DNA from 3 places in the Pseudomonas sp. PGPR N4 genome. Region 2 is predicted to be linked to each of the others. Evidence: riboswitches for the same ligand, from Rfam matches in the RefSeq annotation. Region 2 holds a riboswitch; each other region holds the start of a gene.
The links. Region 2 has a riboswitch for cobalamin ahead of cobO (cob(I)yrinic acid a,c-diamide adenosyltransferase). Riboswitches for the same ligand answer to the same signal wherever they lie in the genome.
Positions count from the first base shown of each region.

Region 1 (4,707 bases), 1.6 Mb from region 2:
TCAGGTGGTCGATGATCACCGCCTGGGTGCGGCGTTTGGCCTGGGCGCCCTCGCCCGGGTCGTTGACGATAAACGGGTAGATGTTCGGCATCGGCCCCAGCAGCGCGTCGGGCCAGCACTGCGCCGACAGACCGACGCCCTTGCCTGGCAACCACTCGAGGTTGCCATGCTTGCCGACATGAATGACGGCGTCCGCTGCATAAGCGTGGCGCAGCCAGAAGTGAAAGGCCAGGTAGCCATGCGGCGGAACCAGATCCGGGTCGTGGTACACCGCACTGTGGTCAACCTGATAACCGCGCGCCGGTTGGATACCGACGAAGGTCTGCCCAAAGCGCAGGCCCGCTACCATCAAGCGGCCGCTGCGGCACATCGGGTCTGTTTCAGGGGCGCCCCAGCGGGCGAGCACGGCCGCCCGGTTTTCTGCCGGCAGCTGAGCGAACGCGGCCTGGTAGTCGGCCAGGCTCAGGCTCTGCGCGCATGGGCGCTGATCGAGGTTGTCGAGGTCGTTGGTCACGCCGCCGAGCAAGTGCTGGATCAGCGCGGTGCCGGTGGCCGGCAGCTCGTCCAGCGGATAACCCGCAGCGCGCATCGCCTCAAGGATGTTCAAGGCCGCCCCCGGCGTGTCCAGGCCGACACCGTTACCAATCCGGCCATCGCGGGTCGGATAGTTGGCGAGGATCAGCGCGACACGCTTTTGCCCATTCGGCAAGCGCGCCAGCGCGACCCAGCGACGGCCCAGCTCGGCGACGAAGTCCATGCGTTCCGGGTGGGCGCGATAGCACACCACATCCGCCTGGCTGCGTTCACTGCGCCAGGCCAGGTCCTTGAAGCTGACCGGCCGGGTGATGATCCGCCCGTCCAGCTCCGGCAACACGATGTGCATGGCCAGATCGCGGCCGCCGAGGCCCTGCTCGCTGGTTTCCCAGCCCAATTGATTGTCCTGCGCGCAGATCGCCTGCAACACCGGTACATCCCGGCGCAGCGGCCGCGCGTTGGGGCGCTCGGGGCTGGACAAGGCAAAGCCAGTGGTGTTGATCACCACCTCGGCCTGGACCTCATCCATCCACGCTTCAACCTGATCGAGACAGGCCCGCTCTTTGAGGCTGGCTACAGCGATCGGCAACGGGTTGAGCCCCGCCATCTGCAGCCGCTGACAGAACACGTCGATGAACGCGGTGTTGGCCGCCTGCAGGTGCGAGCGGTAGAACAGCAGCGGCGCCACCGGCAGCGCAGGATCCCAGTCGGCGTACCAGTCCGGCAACTGCGCACTGGCCTTGGCTGGGTGGTAGACCACGGTACGGGCCAGCGCTTCCGGCTCCTGCCAGGCATAGTCGCGCTGGAACCACAGGTTGCCCACGCAGTTGAACAGATTCAGCGCGTTGGCCTTGCCGCCCTGGCGCAGGTAGTGCCACAGGCGCTCGGCCTGGTCGCTGCTGACCGTGCTCAAACCGGTGAGCTCGGGGTCAGGCCGATCATCGCCCGGGACCATGATCACCTGAACACCGCGCGCCGCCAGCTCGACCAACTGCTCGATGCCGTAGCGCCAGTAGCCAACGCCGCCGTGCAGTGATACCAGGATCAACTTTGCATGGCGCAGCACCTGGTCGACATACAGGTCGACCGAGGCATGGTTTTGCACCTGCATGGGATTGGCCAGGCGCACGCTGGGGTAGTCGCCAGGCAGCTGTTCCGCGGTTTCGGCCAGCAGCGCCAGGTGCGAGTCACCGCTGCACAGAATGACCAGTTCGGCGGCAGTCTGGCCGAGGTCGGCAATACTGTCGTCCGGGACAAAACCACCGGGCTGGGTGCGCAACAGGTGCATGGATCAGGCTTCCAGAGCCTGACGCAGACGGGCTTCGAGCTGAATGGCGTCAAGCTCCTGGCCAATCAGTACCAGGCGCGTGATGCGCGCCTCGTCAGCGCCCCAGGCCCGGTCGAAATGCTTGTCGAAGCGGGTCCCTACGCCCTGGATCAGCAGACGCATCGGCTTGCCCGGGATGGCTGCAAAGCCTTTCACGCGCAGGATGCCAAACTCCACTACCAATTGGTTGAGGGCCGCCAGCAGCAAGCGCTCATCGGCCTCTGGCAAATCCAGCGAGATCGAGTCGAAGGCATCATGGTCGTGATCGTCATGATCATCGTCGTCATGGTGGCTGTCATGATGAGTTCGGCGCCCATCAATGTGCGCTTCCGATTCGGCACCCAGGCCCAGCAGCACATCCAGCGGCAGGCGGCCGCTGCTGGCTTCGATGACCTTGACCGCCGGCGGCAGCTCTTCGGAGACTTCGGCGCGAACCTTGGCCAGGCCTTCGGCGTCGATCAGGTCGGCCTTGTTCAGCACCACCAGGTCAGCGCTGGCCAGCTGGTCGGCAAACAGTTCGTGCAGCGGCGACTCATGATCAAGGTTCGGGTCGAGCTTGCGCTGTGCATCGACCTGGTCTGGGAACGCTGCGAAGGTACCGGCAGCCACTGCCGGGCTGTCGACCACGGTGATCACCGCATCGACCGTGCAGGCGTTGCGGATTTCTGGCCACTGGAAGGCTTGCACCAGCGGTTTGGGCAAGGCCAGGCCGCTGGTTTCGATCAGGATGTGGTCCAGATCGCCGCGACGTGCCACCAGCTCACGCATGACCGGGAAGAACTCTTCCTGCACGGTGCAGCACAGGCAGCCGTTGGCCAGCTCGAAGACACGCCCGTAGGCTTCTTCTTCGGTGCAGCCGATGGTGCATTGTTTGAGGATTTCGCCGTCGATACCGAGCTCGCCGAACTCGTTGACGATCACCGCGATGCGCCTGCCCTGGGCGTTGTCGAGCATGTGCCGCAGCAACGTGGTTTTGCCCGAGCCGAGGAAGCCGGTGACGATGGTGACGGGGAGTTTGGCCAGTGTTTTCATGGATGCGTGTGCCCTTGGCAGAATGGCGCGGGCATGCAGGACGAGCGCCGCAGGCTGTCACAGCCGGGCTTGTTCGCCTCCGGATCACCCCGCCCGGATTAAAGTCGAAATCGTCTCGAGGCAGGTCTCCTGGCTTGCACCGCACCGGCGCCGGGCCGGTTGGATGACGCCTTCCCGCGCAAGGCGCAGTGGCTGTGTCGATCCTGATCAGTGCTTACAGTTGCGGGGGCAGCCGCGGCTTGACCGCGTTCCCGTCTTAGCTCCGGCCACGCCGGAGAACCTCGAAGCAGACAAGGCTACGCACCCCGGCGGCAAGCTGCAAGCGGCTTTAGGGGCTGTCATCTGCCATATATAGGCGGCTGAATGCACGCTGGCGTGCAACTTGTCACTTGCAGCGCGCCGCTGCGGCATGGTTTGCTAGCGCCTTGCGTTCAGGTGCCCCCTATGGGGTGAAACGGGAAACCGGTGCGTCGCTGGCCTCAATGGAGAGCCCGACTACTCCGGTGCTGCCCCCGCAACGGTAAGCGAGCGAAGTGTCTTGACCACTGTGCCAGGATGTAGGGCATGGGAAGGTGACGCTTTTCAAGGAGCCCTGCTCCTCCTCGTGAGCCCGGAGACCGGCCTGCGTAGTCGAATATCAACACCCCGCGGTGGGCGGGCGCTGTCGCATTGCCCTGGGCCATCCATGCCCGGGGCCGGTGCGCTTGCCCCCTGCCTATAACAAGCAGAGGATTGCGTCATGCCCATCACCAGTGCCAAACACAGCATCGCCACCCCCGTCAGCCTCAGTCAACGCCTGGTCATCGCCGTCGGCGCCAGCCTGGTTGGCCTGTGCCTGGTGTACTTCGCCGGTTTCTCGCACATCGAGGCGGTGCACAACGCAGCCCACGATACGCGCCACAGCGCTGCCTTCCCCTGCCACTGAGTAGACTCGCATGATCACGCGCATTGCCCGTACTGCAGGGTTCAGCGGCCTGCTCGCCGCCCTGCTGCTGACCCTGCTGCAAAGCTTCTGGATCAGCCCGTTGATCCTCGAAGCGGAAACCTTCGAGAGCCCAGCGCCGGCTGCCCAGCATGAGCATGGCGACAGCGCCGTTGCTGCCCACGAGCACAGTGCCGAAGCCTGGGCGCCTGAAGACGGCTGGCAGCGCGTGCTGGCCACCACCGGCGGCAACCTGGTGGTTGCAGTCGGCTTTGCCTTGATGCTGGCAGCGCTGTACAGCCTGCGCGAACCCAACCGGGTCGCCACCGGAGCGCTGTGGGGCCTGGCCGGTTTTGCCGTGTTCTGCCTGGCGCCAACGCTGGGCTTGCCGGCCGAGCTGCCGGGCACGGCGGCAGCCGACCTTGGCCAGCGCCAGACCTGGTGGATCGGCACTGCGGCCGCAACTGCGGTCGGCCTGGGCCTGATTGTGTTTGCCCAGCATTGGCTGCTGAAGGTAGTCGGCGTACTGCTGTTGGCGCTGCCACACGTGATCGGCGCGCCGCAGCCGAGCGTGCATGAAAGTCTTGCGCCTGAAGCCCTGGCAACCCAGTTCAAGATCGCCTCGTGGCTGACCAATGCCGCCTTCTGGATTGCCCTGGGCTTGCTCAGTGCGTGGTTGTTCCGCCGCTCGCGGCAGACTTGATGTCTGAGCCGCTACCCGCCGTGTATGTCGGCGTTGGCTGCCGCAAGGGCTGCCCCGCCGACCTGCTTGAAGCGCTGCTGCAACAAAGTCTGGCCAGCCTTGGCTTAACCCTGCATGCAGTGCAGGGCATCGCCAGTATCGAGCTGAAAGTCAGCGAGGCGGGCCTGCATCAACTGGCCGATCGCCTGC
Region 1 is NZ_JCAUKV010000001.1:486,236-490,942, reverse strand. It holds gene cobN (cobaltochelatase subunit CobN) at 1-1,822, opposite strand, end outside; gene cobW (cobalamin biosynthesis protein CobW) at 1,826-2,893, opposite strand; cobalamin riboswitch at 2,996-3,192, opposite strand; cobalamin riboswitch at 3,310-3,533, shown strand; gene AC58X1_RS02125 (CbtB domain-containing protein) at 3,633-3,818, shown strand; gene AC58X1_RS02120 (CbtA family protein) at 3,829-4,518, shown strand; gene AC58X1_RS02115 (cobalamin biosynthesis protein) at 4,518-4,707, shown strand, end outside.
Region 1: another riboswitch for cobalamin. It lies ahead of cobW (cobalamin biosynthesis protein CobW); the one in region 2 lies ahead of cobO (cob(I)yrinic acid a,c-diamide adenosyltransferase).

Region 2 (4,707 bases):
GGCGATGATGAACCAGAACAAAGCAGCAAACACTGCATCGCTGCCGTTCTCCAGGACTGATTCGCTGGCAGCGCGGGCGACGGCAGTTTCGTCCAGTTCAGCGGTCTCGCGGCTGACCAGGTAGCCGACCCGACGCCGGGCTTCGGCCAGATCACCGCGGCGCAGTGCGTCAGCCACCGGCATTACGTGCTCACCGAGGCTACGCAGCCCCAACGCACAGTACAGCGCCAGCACATCGACCAGCCAGCCGATCAGCGGCAGCCAGGACAGCAACAGTGCCAGCAAGGTCAACGGCACCACGGCCAGAAACCAGGCGCTGACGCCATGGCTGCGCCAGCCGCGACCACCCGCATTCAGGCGCTGCTCCAGGCGTGCGGCAAAATTGCCGAAAGCAACCAGCGGGTGGCGCCGTTTCGGCTCACCCAGCAGCGCGTCGAGGGCAACACCGGCGACGGTCAGCAAGGCCACGCTCATGCGCGTTCTCCCCATTGGTTTTCGTAGAGCATGGCGCTCAGTGGCTGTTGTTCGGCCCAGTTTTCCAGGGCCAGCATCGGTGCTGGGTAAAACGCCTCGACCGGGCCCAGGCAGAGCACCGCCACCGGCTTGGCATCGGCTGGCATGGCCAGCAGCTCGGCCAGTGCCTGCGGGTCGAACAACGATACCCAGCCCATGCCCAGGCCTTCGGCGCGCGCGGCCAGCCAGAGGTTCTGGATCGCGCAGGCGAGCGAGGCCAGGTCCATTTCCGGCAAGGTGCGGCGGCCGAAAATGTGCGCTTCGCGCTTGTCCATCAGCGCTGCCACCCAGAGCTCGGCGCAGTCGTTGATGCCTTCGACCTTGAGCTGCATGAATTCGTCGGAGCGCTCGCCAAGGGCTTCGGCGGTGCGCACCCGCTCCTGCTCGACCAGTGTCTGGATGCGTCCGCGCAAGTCGCGCTGGCTGATGCGGATAAACCGCCACGGTTGCATCAGGCCAACACTGGGGGCCTGATGCGCGGCCGTCAGCAGGCGTGTAAGCACCTGCGGCGCTACTTCGCCACCGGCAAAGTGGCGCATGTCGCGGCGCTCGCCGATCGCCCGGTACACCGCGGCGCGTTCGGCATCGGAGAAGGCATGCTCGCTCATGGTCGCAACAGCGCCGCCGCCGCGTGGGGGTCAGAGGGGAAATAGAAGTGCACGTATGAGGCCGTCAGCCGGCCCAGGCGGTACACCGCCTCGTTGCCGCGGCCGCCGTTGGGGCTGAGGCCACGGGCGATTGGCTCCAGCTCGCTGGTGGTCAACGAGTGGTGATAGGTGTGCCCACGCAGGGTGCCTTCGGGCAGTTCCACCGCTTGCAGGGCCAGTGCTGCCAGGCGCTTCTGCATCACCGCCTCGCCAGTCAACAAACCAACCAGCGCGGCGCGCTCACCGGCAACATCGGTCAGGTTTTCAAGCAGGTAGAGCATGCCGCCGCACTCGGCCAAAAGCGGCTTGCCTGCACTGTGGTGAGCGCGAATCGCGTCCAGCATCGGCGTATTGGCGGCCAGCGCATGGTGGTGCAATTCGGGGTAGCCGCCTGGCAGATAGAGGCTGTCGACCTGCGGCACCTCGCTGTCGTGCAGCGGCGAGAAAAATTCCAGCTGCGCGCCCATGGCCCGCAGCAGGTCGAGGTTGGCGCCATAGATGAAGGCAAACGCTTCGTCCTGCGCTACGCCAATGCGCACCCCAGCCAGCGAGGGCAACGGTGCTGGCAAAGCGGGGCCATCGAAGCTCACCGCTGGCGGCAGCGCTGCATCGCAGCTGCCAGCCAGGGCCTCGGCGGCAGCGTCGAGGCGCTGGTCAAGGTCGTTCAGTTCGCTGGCTTGCACCAGGCCCAGGTGGCGACTGGGCAGCTCGATGCCGCGCTCGCGCGACAGCCCGCCGTACCAGCGCAGGCCTTCGGTCAGGCTGCCTTCAAGTAGTTGCGCGTGGCGCAGGCTGCCAACCCGGTTGGCCAGCACCCCGGCGAACGGCAGATCGGCCTGGTAGCGTGCCAGGCCCAGGGCCAGCGCACCAAAGGTCTGGGCCATGGCGGTACCGTCGATCACCGCCAGCACCGGCACGCCGAAATGGCGCGCCAGATCAGCGCTGGACGGAGTGCCATCGAACAAGCCCATGACCCCTTCGATGAGGATCAGGTCGGCCTCGGCGGCAGCTTCCCAGAGCAGTCGCCGGCTCTCTTGCGCGCCGATCATCCACAGGTCGAGCTGGTACACCGGCGCGCCGCTGGCCCGCTCCAGAATCATTGGGTCGAGAAAGTCCGGACCGCACTTGAACACCCGCACCTTGCGCCCGAGGTTGCGGTGCAGGCGCGCCAGGGCTGCGGTCACGGTGGTCTTGCCCTGCCCGGAAGCGGGCGCTGCGATCAGCACCGCCGGGCACTGGCGCGGGTCACTCATAGTTCCACGCCCTTCTGCGCGCGGATACCGGCCTGGAAGGCGTGCTTGAGCATGCCCATTTCGGTGACGGTGTCGGCCAGTTCGACCATTTCCGGTTTGGCGCCGCGGCCGGTGACGATCACGTGCTGCATTGGCGGACGAGCCTGAATGTCACTGAGCACCTGGTCCAGGTCGAGATAACCATGCTTGAGGGCGATGTTCAGCTCATCCAGCACAACGAAATGAATCGACGGGTCCTGCAGCATTTGCCGCGATACCGCCCAGGCGGCTTCTGCCGCGGCGATGTCGCGCTGGCGGTCCTGGGTTTCCCAGGTAAAGCCCTCGCCCATCACGTGGTAGCGCACCTGCTCGGGGAAACGGCGGAAGAACAGCTCCTCGCCGGTGCTGTTGCGACCCTTGATGAACTGCACCACGCCGCACTGCATGTCATGGCCCAGCGCGCGGGCGAGCATGCCGAAAGCCGAGCTGCTTTTGCCCTTGCCATTACCGGTCAGCACCAGCAGCAGGCCGCATTGATTGGGAGAGTTGGCGATGCGCTCGTCGATGATCGCCTTTTTGCGCTGCATGCGCGCCAGGTGGCGTTCGTCGCGTTCGGGGTTGTCGCTCATAAGGTTCTCCGCAAGTGCCTGCGCGCGCACCGGGCGGCGACAGATCGAAAGGCAGGCAAACGGAGAACGCGCAGGCGCCGTGGCGCAAACCACAGTGAACTGTGCATCACCCTCCGTGATGCCGTTGGCAGTAACAGGCCGGTCTCCGGGCTCGTGAGCGCTACGTACGCGGCTCACCTACCGTTGCGGGGGCAGCGCCGGACTGGTACCGGCTTCCCAGTTTCACCCCGCCAGACCGCAGTCCGCAGGGCACCTGAAACACGCCGCGAAGGTTAGAGGGTTGCACCGGGAGCGTCAATGAAACAAGGCCGGTTTGGCCTGGATCAATGGCCGATTCGACAGTACAGCGCAGACTGCTAGCATTGATATCATATCGCCATCACTGTAGCTGACCGCGATAATCACAATAAGGAGTGCGCAGCATGCAAGGTCTGATCATCAACAACCCGCGCCTGGAGTTTTTGCGTCCTGCCCTGGAGCGCTGGGTCGACTGCATCGATCGCTTCGCCGAACTCAACCATGCCAGCGACGCGCCTTACTGGCATGGCGCAGCGGCCAACGTCGGCCTGCTGGCTGCGGCTGCCTGGCAAGCCGAGCTGGTCGCCCTGACCCAGTTTGCCAGCAGCAAGCAACGCGAAGAAGGCGAGCGCGAAGGCCGTTGTGACCTGGCCATCAGCACCGCCGAGGAGTCGATCCACCTGCACGCCAGCCAGCGCTGGCCGCGCATCGCCCGGCTCGACCTGACCGCCGCCCTGCAAGAAACCACCAGCGCCGCCAAGCCGATTGCCTATGCCAGCCAGCTCAAAGCCGGGGCGCTGTTCGTCAGCCCGTGGAAAGCCGGCCAGCACGCCAGCCCGGAAGAACTCCAGGACCTGGTCGATGACCTGCAAAAGCACACCACCTGCGCCGTGGCCTGGTACTTCCCGTACGCCTATCGCAAGCTGCACAACGAGCTCGGCCAGTATTTCCCTGGTGTTGCATTGCTGTTCAAGCAAGCGTGAAGCAGCCCTGCGCCGCGCCGGGTTGAACCTCGCCCGGCGCCTATGGTTCTGTATGCCATAGCCCTTGTCGAGAGCCCGCCCATGGACAGAATGCGCAGTGCCGTTGTGCTCGCCTTGCTCGCAGGCCTCGGCGGCTGCGGCGAGACCGCCAGCCTCAGAGTCGACGATGGCATCGGCCCCACACCGCAGTTACCGGCGCCAAACAAAACCCTGTTGCCAACCGTCAACGTCGCGCCGGCGGTCGGCTGGCCGCAGGGTGGCAAACCGGTTGCAGCGGCCGGCACTCAGGTTGCGCTATTTGCCGACCATCTCGACCATCCGCGCTGGCTGTATGTGCTGCCCAATGGCGACGTGCTGGTCGCCGAAACCAACGCACCGGCCAAGCCGGACGACGGCAAAGGCCTGCGCGGCTGGTTCATGAAACGAGCCATGTCCATGGCCGGTGCCGGCGTCCCCACCGCCAATCGCATCACCCTGCTGCGCGACCGCGACCATGACGGCGTCGCCGAAACCCGCAGCCGCTTTATCGAAGGGCTCAACTCGCCCTTCGGCATGGTGCTGGTAGGCAAGGACCTGTACATCGCCGACACCGACAAGCTGCTGCGCTTCGATTACGTGACCGATGCGTTGCAGATCGACGGCCGCGGGCAGAAGGTCACCGACCTGCCGGGTGGCACCCTCAATC
Region 2 is NZ_JCAUKV010000001.1:2,087,195-2,091,901, forward strand. It holds gene cbiB (adenosylcobinamide-phosphate synthase CbiB) at 1-474, opposite strand, end outside; gene bluB (5,6-dimethylbenzimidazole synthase) at 471-1,121, opposite strand; gene AC58X1_RS09380 (cobyrinic acid a,c-diamide synthase CobB) at 1,118-2,413, opposite strand; gene cobO (cob(I)yrinic acid a,c-diamide adenosyltransferase) at 2,410-3,021, opposite strand; cobalamin riboswitch at 3,141-3,293, opposite strand; gene AC58X1_RS09390 (hypothetical protein) at 3,444-4,022, shown strand; gene AC58X1_RS09395 (PQQ-dependent sugar dehydrogenase) at 4,104-4,707, shown strand, end outside.

Region 3 (4,707 bases), 1.0 Mb from region 2:
ATCATCCTCTTTTGCGATGTCGAGAGGCCGCTCAAGTACCGCTGGGCTAGCGCCTTCAACCGCTGGTTCAGCCGCAAGGTGATGGCCGCGGCTGCAGCGCCCAACAACGCCAATGACAAGACTGGCGCGATCAACCGCCTGTTCACCCGCATCTACAAAATCCGCGAGCGTGGCAAGGCGTTGAAAAAACGCAACCGCATGCGCTATTACCTGGAAAAGTGGCTGGTGGTAGCGGCGCTGGTGCTGGTGTTCATCTACATCTGAGGCAGCCTGGCAAGGCGCCGTCATGCCGGCGGCGCTGAATGCTTGCTACCTAAGTGCAACACGCTTTCGACTATTATCCCGCTCGCCAACGCTCTCCACTCGACTAGCCTGAAAGCTCCTGCCGCAACCCTACAAGGTGAAGACAATGAGCATGATGGACTGGGACGCCTACCGTAAGCAGCTGATGGCTGGCATCGGCGACCTCAAGCAACTCTCACCGGACACCGTCTCGGGCTACATGACCGCCAGCGGCGCCGGGGCCAAGACCAACCACCTGGATGCCAAGACCCGCGAATTGATCTCGCTGGCGGTTGCCGTCACCACCCGCTGCGACGGCTGCATTGCCGTGCACTCCAAGGAAGCCCTCAAGCAGGGCGCGACCCGCGAGCAGATCGCCGAGGCGCTCGGTGTCGCCGTGGCAATGAACGCTGGAGCAGCGCTGGTCTATTCGACCCGAGCTCTGGATGCGCTGGGCAAAGCCGACGAGTAAGCCTGTCGGCGTCGCCGCACTTGCGCGGCGGCGCCTGCACCACCAGACTTGCCGGCTCAGCCCGTGCAGGTACCGCCATGATCCACATTCGCCCCATGACCGCCGCCGACTTCGAGGCTTTCTGGCCCACCTTGCAAAGCATCGTCCAGGCCCGCGAAACCTACGCCTTCGACCCGCAGATCAGCTTCGAGCAGGCGCGCCAGCTGTGGCTGGAGGCACCGCTGCATACGCTGGTGGCGGAGCAGGACGGCGAGCTGCTTGGCTCGTATTACCTCAAAGCCAATGCCGCCGGACCCGGCGCCCATGTGGGTAATTGTGGTTACATGGTATGCCCGGCTGCACGCGGGCGTGGCGTGGCCAGGCTGATGTGCGAGCACTCGCAGAAGCTTGCCCGTCAGGAAGGGTTTCTGGCGTTGCAGTTCAATTCGGTGGTGGCGAGTAACGAGGTTGCCGTAGCGCTGTGGCGCAAGCTTGGCTTCGATGAAGTCGGCCGCCTGCCCAAGGCCTACAGGCATGCCCGGCTGGGGCTGGTGGATTGCCTGGTGATGTACAAATGGCTGGCGGATGAGCCGGTGGTGGAGAAACCTGCGCTGCTGATCGGGCGCAAGAACATTGAAGCGCGGGTGTCGCGGCGGCGTGGCAAGTAGCCGCGGATCTGCGTAGAAAACGGGGACCGCTATGCGGCCCCCTGCTAACGCGCTGAATCAGAACGCCAGACCTACCTTCACGCCGAACTCATCACGCTTGAGCTTGGTATTGTCGGCTGCATCCGACTCTTCATCGAGTTTGTACTCGGTGCGGGTGTAGTAGACGCTGCCGTAAATGGGCATACCGCCCTGCTGGTTCATCAGCAGGCTGACTTCGGCATAAGGGTTGGTGCGGTCTTTCATATCGACGGTGTCGCTGCCGAAATCGTCGACCTTGAGCTTGGCGCGGCCGTCGAGGGTGCGGCGGGCACCGACTTCCACGCGCAGCGTCGAAGCATCGAACTGGTGGTTGTAGCCGACGGCAGCCTTGGCGAACGGCGACTTGTAGGTCAGCTCGGTATCCAGGTCGTTGAGCTCTGGTTCGAAGCGCGACCAGTCATAACCACCGCCCACGGTGAAGTCGAGGAAGTTGCGCGCGTCCATCGCAGCACGCCAGCCCAGGTCCAGATCAACCTTGGCCTCCTTGAGCTTGTTGTCGCTCTTCTTGCCATACTTGGCGTCCGCGCCAATCTGGTAGATGAAACCGGATTCGGCGGTCATCTTGTTGCCATAGTTGGCGAACAGGCCACCTTGACCGAGGTGATCGGTCTCCGATTCAGAACCGCCTTCGAACTTGAATTTGTCGTAGCTGCCGAGCAGGCCGAAAGTGAACAGCGGATCGGTACTTGGCGCAGCGCTGGCAGCAAGCGGGGCAGCGATCAGGGCCAGCAGGCAAGAATGACGCAACAGGTTACGGGTGGACATTGGTAAAGGTCTCCATGACGTGGGTGTTTCTGTGACAATCGAGCGGTTCGATGCACACCAAATGTGAAAAGTTCGAAAAAGAATCAGTAAAAACTCGCAAACCTCTAATGCGTCACAAATTTTTCTTAGCGCCAAGGTTTGACTAAGGCCACTTTCGATGCTCAGATGCGCGCCAGTTTCAGGTGTCCTGCGCCGCCGTGCGCAGGGTGAAACGGGAAGCCGGTGCGTCATCTGCATGACTAGTCCGGCGCTGCCCCCGCAACGGTAAGCGAGTGAAACCTTCGACACACCACTGTGCCCGTGCACGGGAAGGTGAAGGTTTCCAGCCCTCGCAAGCCCGGAGACCGGCCTGCAACTTTCAGTTGGCAAACCCGCGGTGGGCGGGCGCAGGCCGGTTTGCGCGTGCGCCCAGCGTTCGTGCCCGCTTGTCTTTGCGTTGTTTCCACCGGGATCCTTACTTCCTGCACCAGTGGAACGACATGTCCCGTACCAATACCTTTACTCTTCTGGCGGCCTGCATTGCCGCCGCTTCGCCAGCCGTGGCCGCAGAGCCGACGAGCAAGGTCGTCGCCCTGCCCTCTATCGCGATCAGCGAACGCCGCGACGCAAGCGCCGACCTCACCAGCAGCAGCGAGACCGGCTCGCGCCTCGGCCTGACTGCCTTCGAAACACCAGCCAGTGTCAGCAGCCTTAGCGCCGAACAGATCCAGCAGCGCAGCAACCTCACCGTGCAGGATGCGGTCACCCGCACCCCCGGTATCACCTCCATCGGCACCCCAGGCGATGGCGGCACTGGCCTCAGCGCACGCGGCTTCAACGGCCATGGTTCGGTGATGACCCTGTTCGACGGCGCGCGCCTGTACACCGGTGCCGGCACCCAGACTTTCCCGGTCGCCCCATGGCTGGTCGAACGTATCGAAGTGCTGCGCGGTCCGGCGTCGGTGTTATACGGCGAAGGCGCCACCGGCGCGGTGGTCAACGTCATCCCGAAAAAGCCCGTGCAAGGCGAGATCCACAACCAGCTGCGCCTGGGCTACGGCTCATGGGACCGCCAGCAACTGGGCCTGGACAGCGGCGGCAGCCTGAGCGAGCGCCTCAGCTACCGTGCCACCATCAACAAGCAGCAAGGCAATGGCCATATCGACCGCGGCGACTCACGCAACCTGGCCCTGAGCCTGGCACTGCGCTTCGATGCCAACGAAGACCTGAGTTTCACCCTCGCCCACGAACGCGGCGACGCCGAGCCGATGAACTACTTCGGCACACCGCTGATTGCCGGGCACTACCGTGACAGCCTGCGCGACAAGAACTACAACGTGCGTGACGCCGAATTGCGCTACCACGATGAATGGACCCGCCTGAGCAGCGAGTGGGCTATCAGCGACAACGTCAGCGCCAGCAACCAGCTCTATTACATCAAGAGCCGTCGCCACTGGCGCAACGCCGAAAACTACAACTGGGACGCAGACGTCGGCCAACTGCTGCGCAATGGCTTTCTCGAGATCAAGCACAACCAGGAGCAGATCGGTGATCGCCAGAGCTTCACCTTCCAGCACAGCCTGTTTGGCCTGGCCAGCACGACCGTGGTGGGCGCCGAATACAACAAGATCCGCTTCCGCCTGACCAACAACTGGCCCTACAACGATATCGGCAACGACTACATTGACCCGTGGCAGCCCGCGCCCGGCCAGTTCGTCAGCGCCACGCCGCTGCAACCGCGCTCGTTCAGTACCACCCACAGCGCAGCGCTGTTCGCCGAAAACCGCACGCAGTTGACTGAGCAGCTGTCGCTGGTCACCGGTATTCGCCGTGATCAAAACCACATCGAGCGCGATAACCTGGTCGACGGCAGCCGCACCGACCGCAGTCTCAGCGGCGGCAACTGGCGCGCAGGGCTGGTCTATGCGCTGACGCCGGACCTGGCGCTGTACGGCCAGTACTCGACCAGTGAAGACGGTGTGGAAAACCTGGTCAGCCTCAGCCCGGCACAGATGAACTTCGACCTGACCGAAGCGCGCCAGACCGAACTTGGCGTCAAGCAGCGCTTTCTTGATGGCCGTGGCGAGTGGACCTTGGCCGCTTATCACATCGTCAAGAAAAAGCTGCTGGTCGACGACCCTGTCAGCCATCAACCGCAACAGGCCGGCCAGCAGACCTCCGATGGCCTGGAAGCGACCCTCGAATTGGCCTTGGCCAACCAGTGGCAGCTGTCGGCCAACGCCGCGCTGCTACGGGCCAAGTACGACGACTTCAATGAAAGCGTGGCAGGCGTTGCCACCGACCGCAGCGGCAAACGCCCGGCCAATGTGCCGCGACGCAGTGCCAACCTGTGGCTGAGCAAAGGCTTTGGCCAGGACGTCGATGCCGGCGTCGGCCTGCGTTATGTCGACACGCGTTACGCCGACACCGGCAATAGCCAGAGCATCCCCAGCTACACCGTGGTCGATGCCAACCTGGGCTGGCAAGTGCTGCCTGACGTGCGCCTGGGCCTGCAGTTGAACA
Region 3 is NZ_JCAUKV010000001.1:1,071,647-1,076,353, forward strand. It holds gene lpxO (lipid A hydroxylase LpxO) at 1-264, shown strand, start outside; gene AC58X1_RS04740 (carboxymuconolactone decarboxylase family protein) at 410-754, shown strand; gene AC58X1_RS04745 (GNAT family N-acetyltransferase) at 832-1,401, shown strand; gene AC58X1_RS04750 (outer membrane beta-barrel protein) at 1,459-2,205, opposite strand; cobalamin riboswitch at 2,369-2,572, shown strand; gene AC58X1_RS04755 (TonB-dependent receptor) at 2,685-4,707, shown strand, end outside.
Region 3: another riboswitch for cobalamin. It lies ahead of AC58X1_RS04755 (TonB-dependent receptor); the one in region 2 lies ahead of cobO (cob(I)yrinic acid a,c-diamide adenosyltransferase).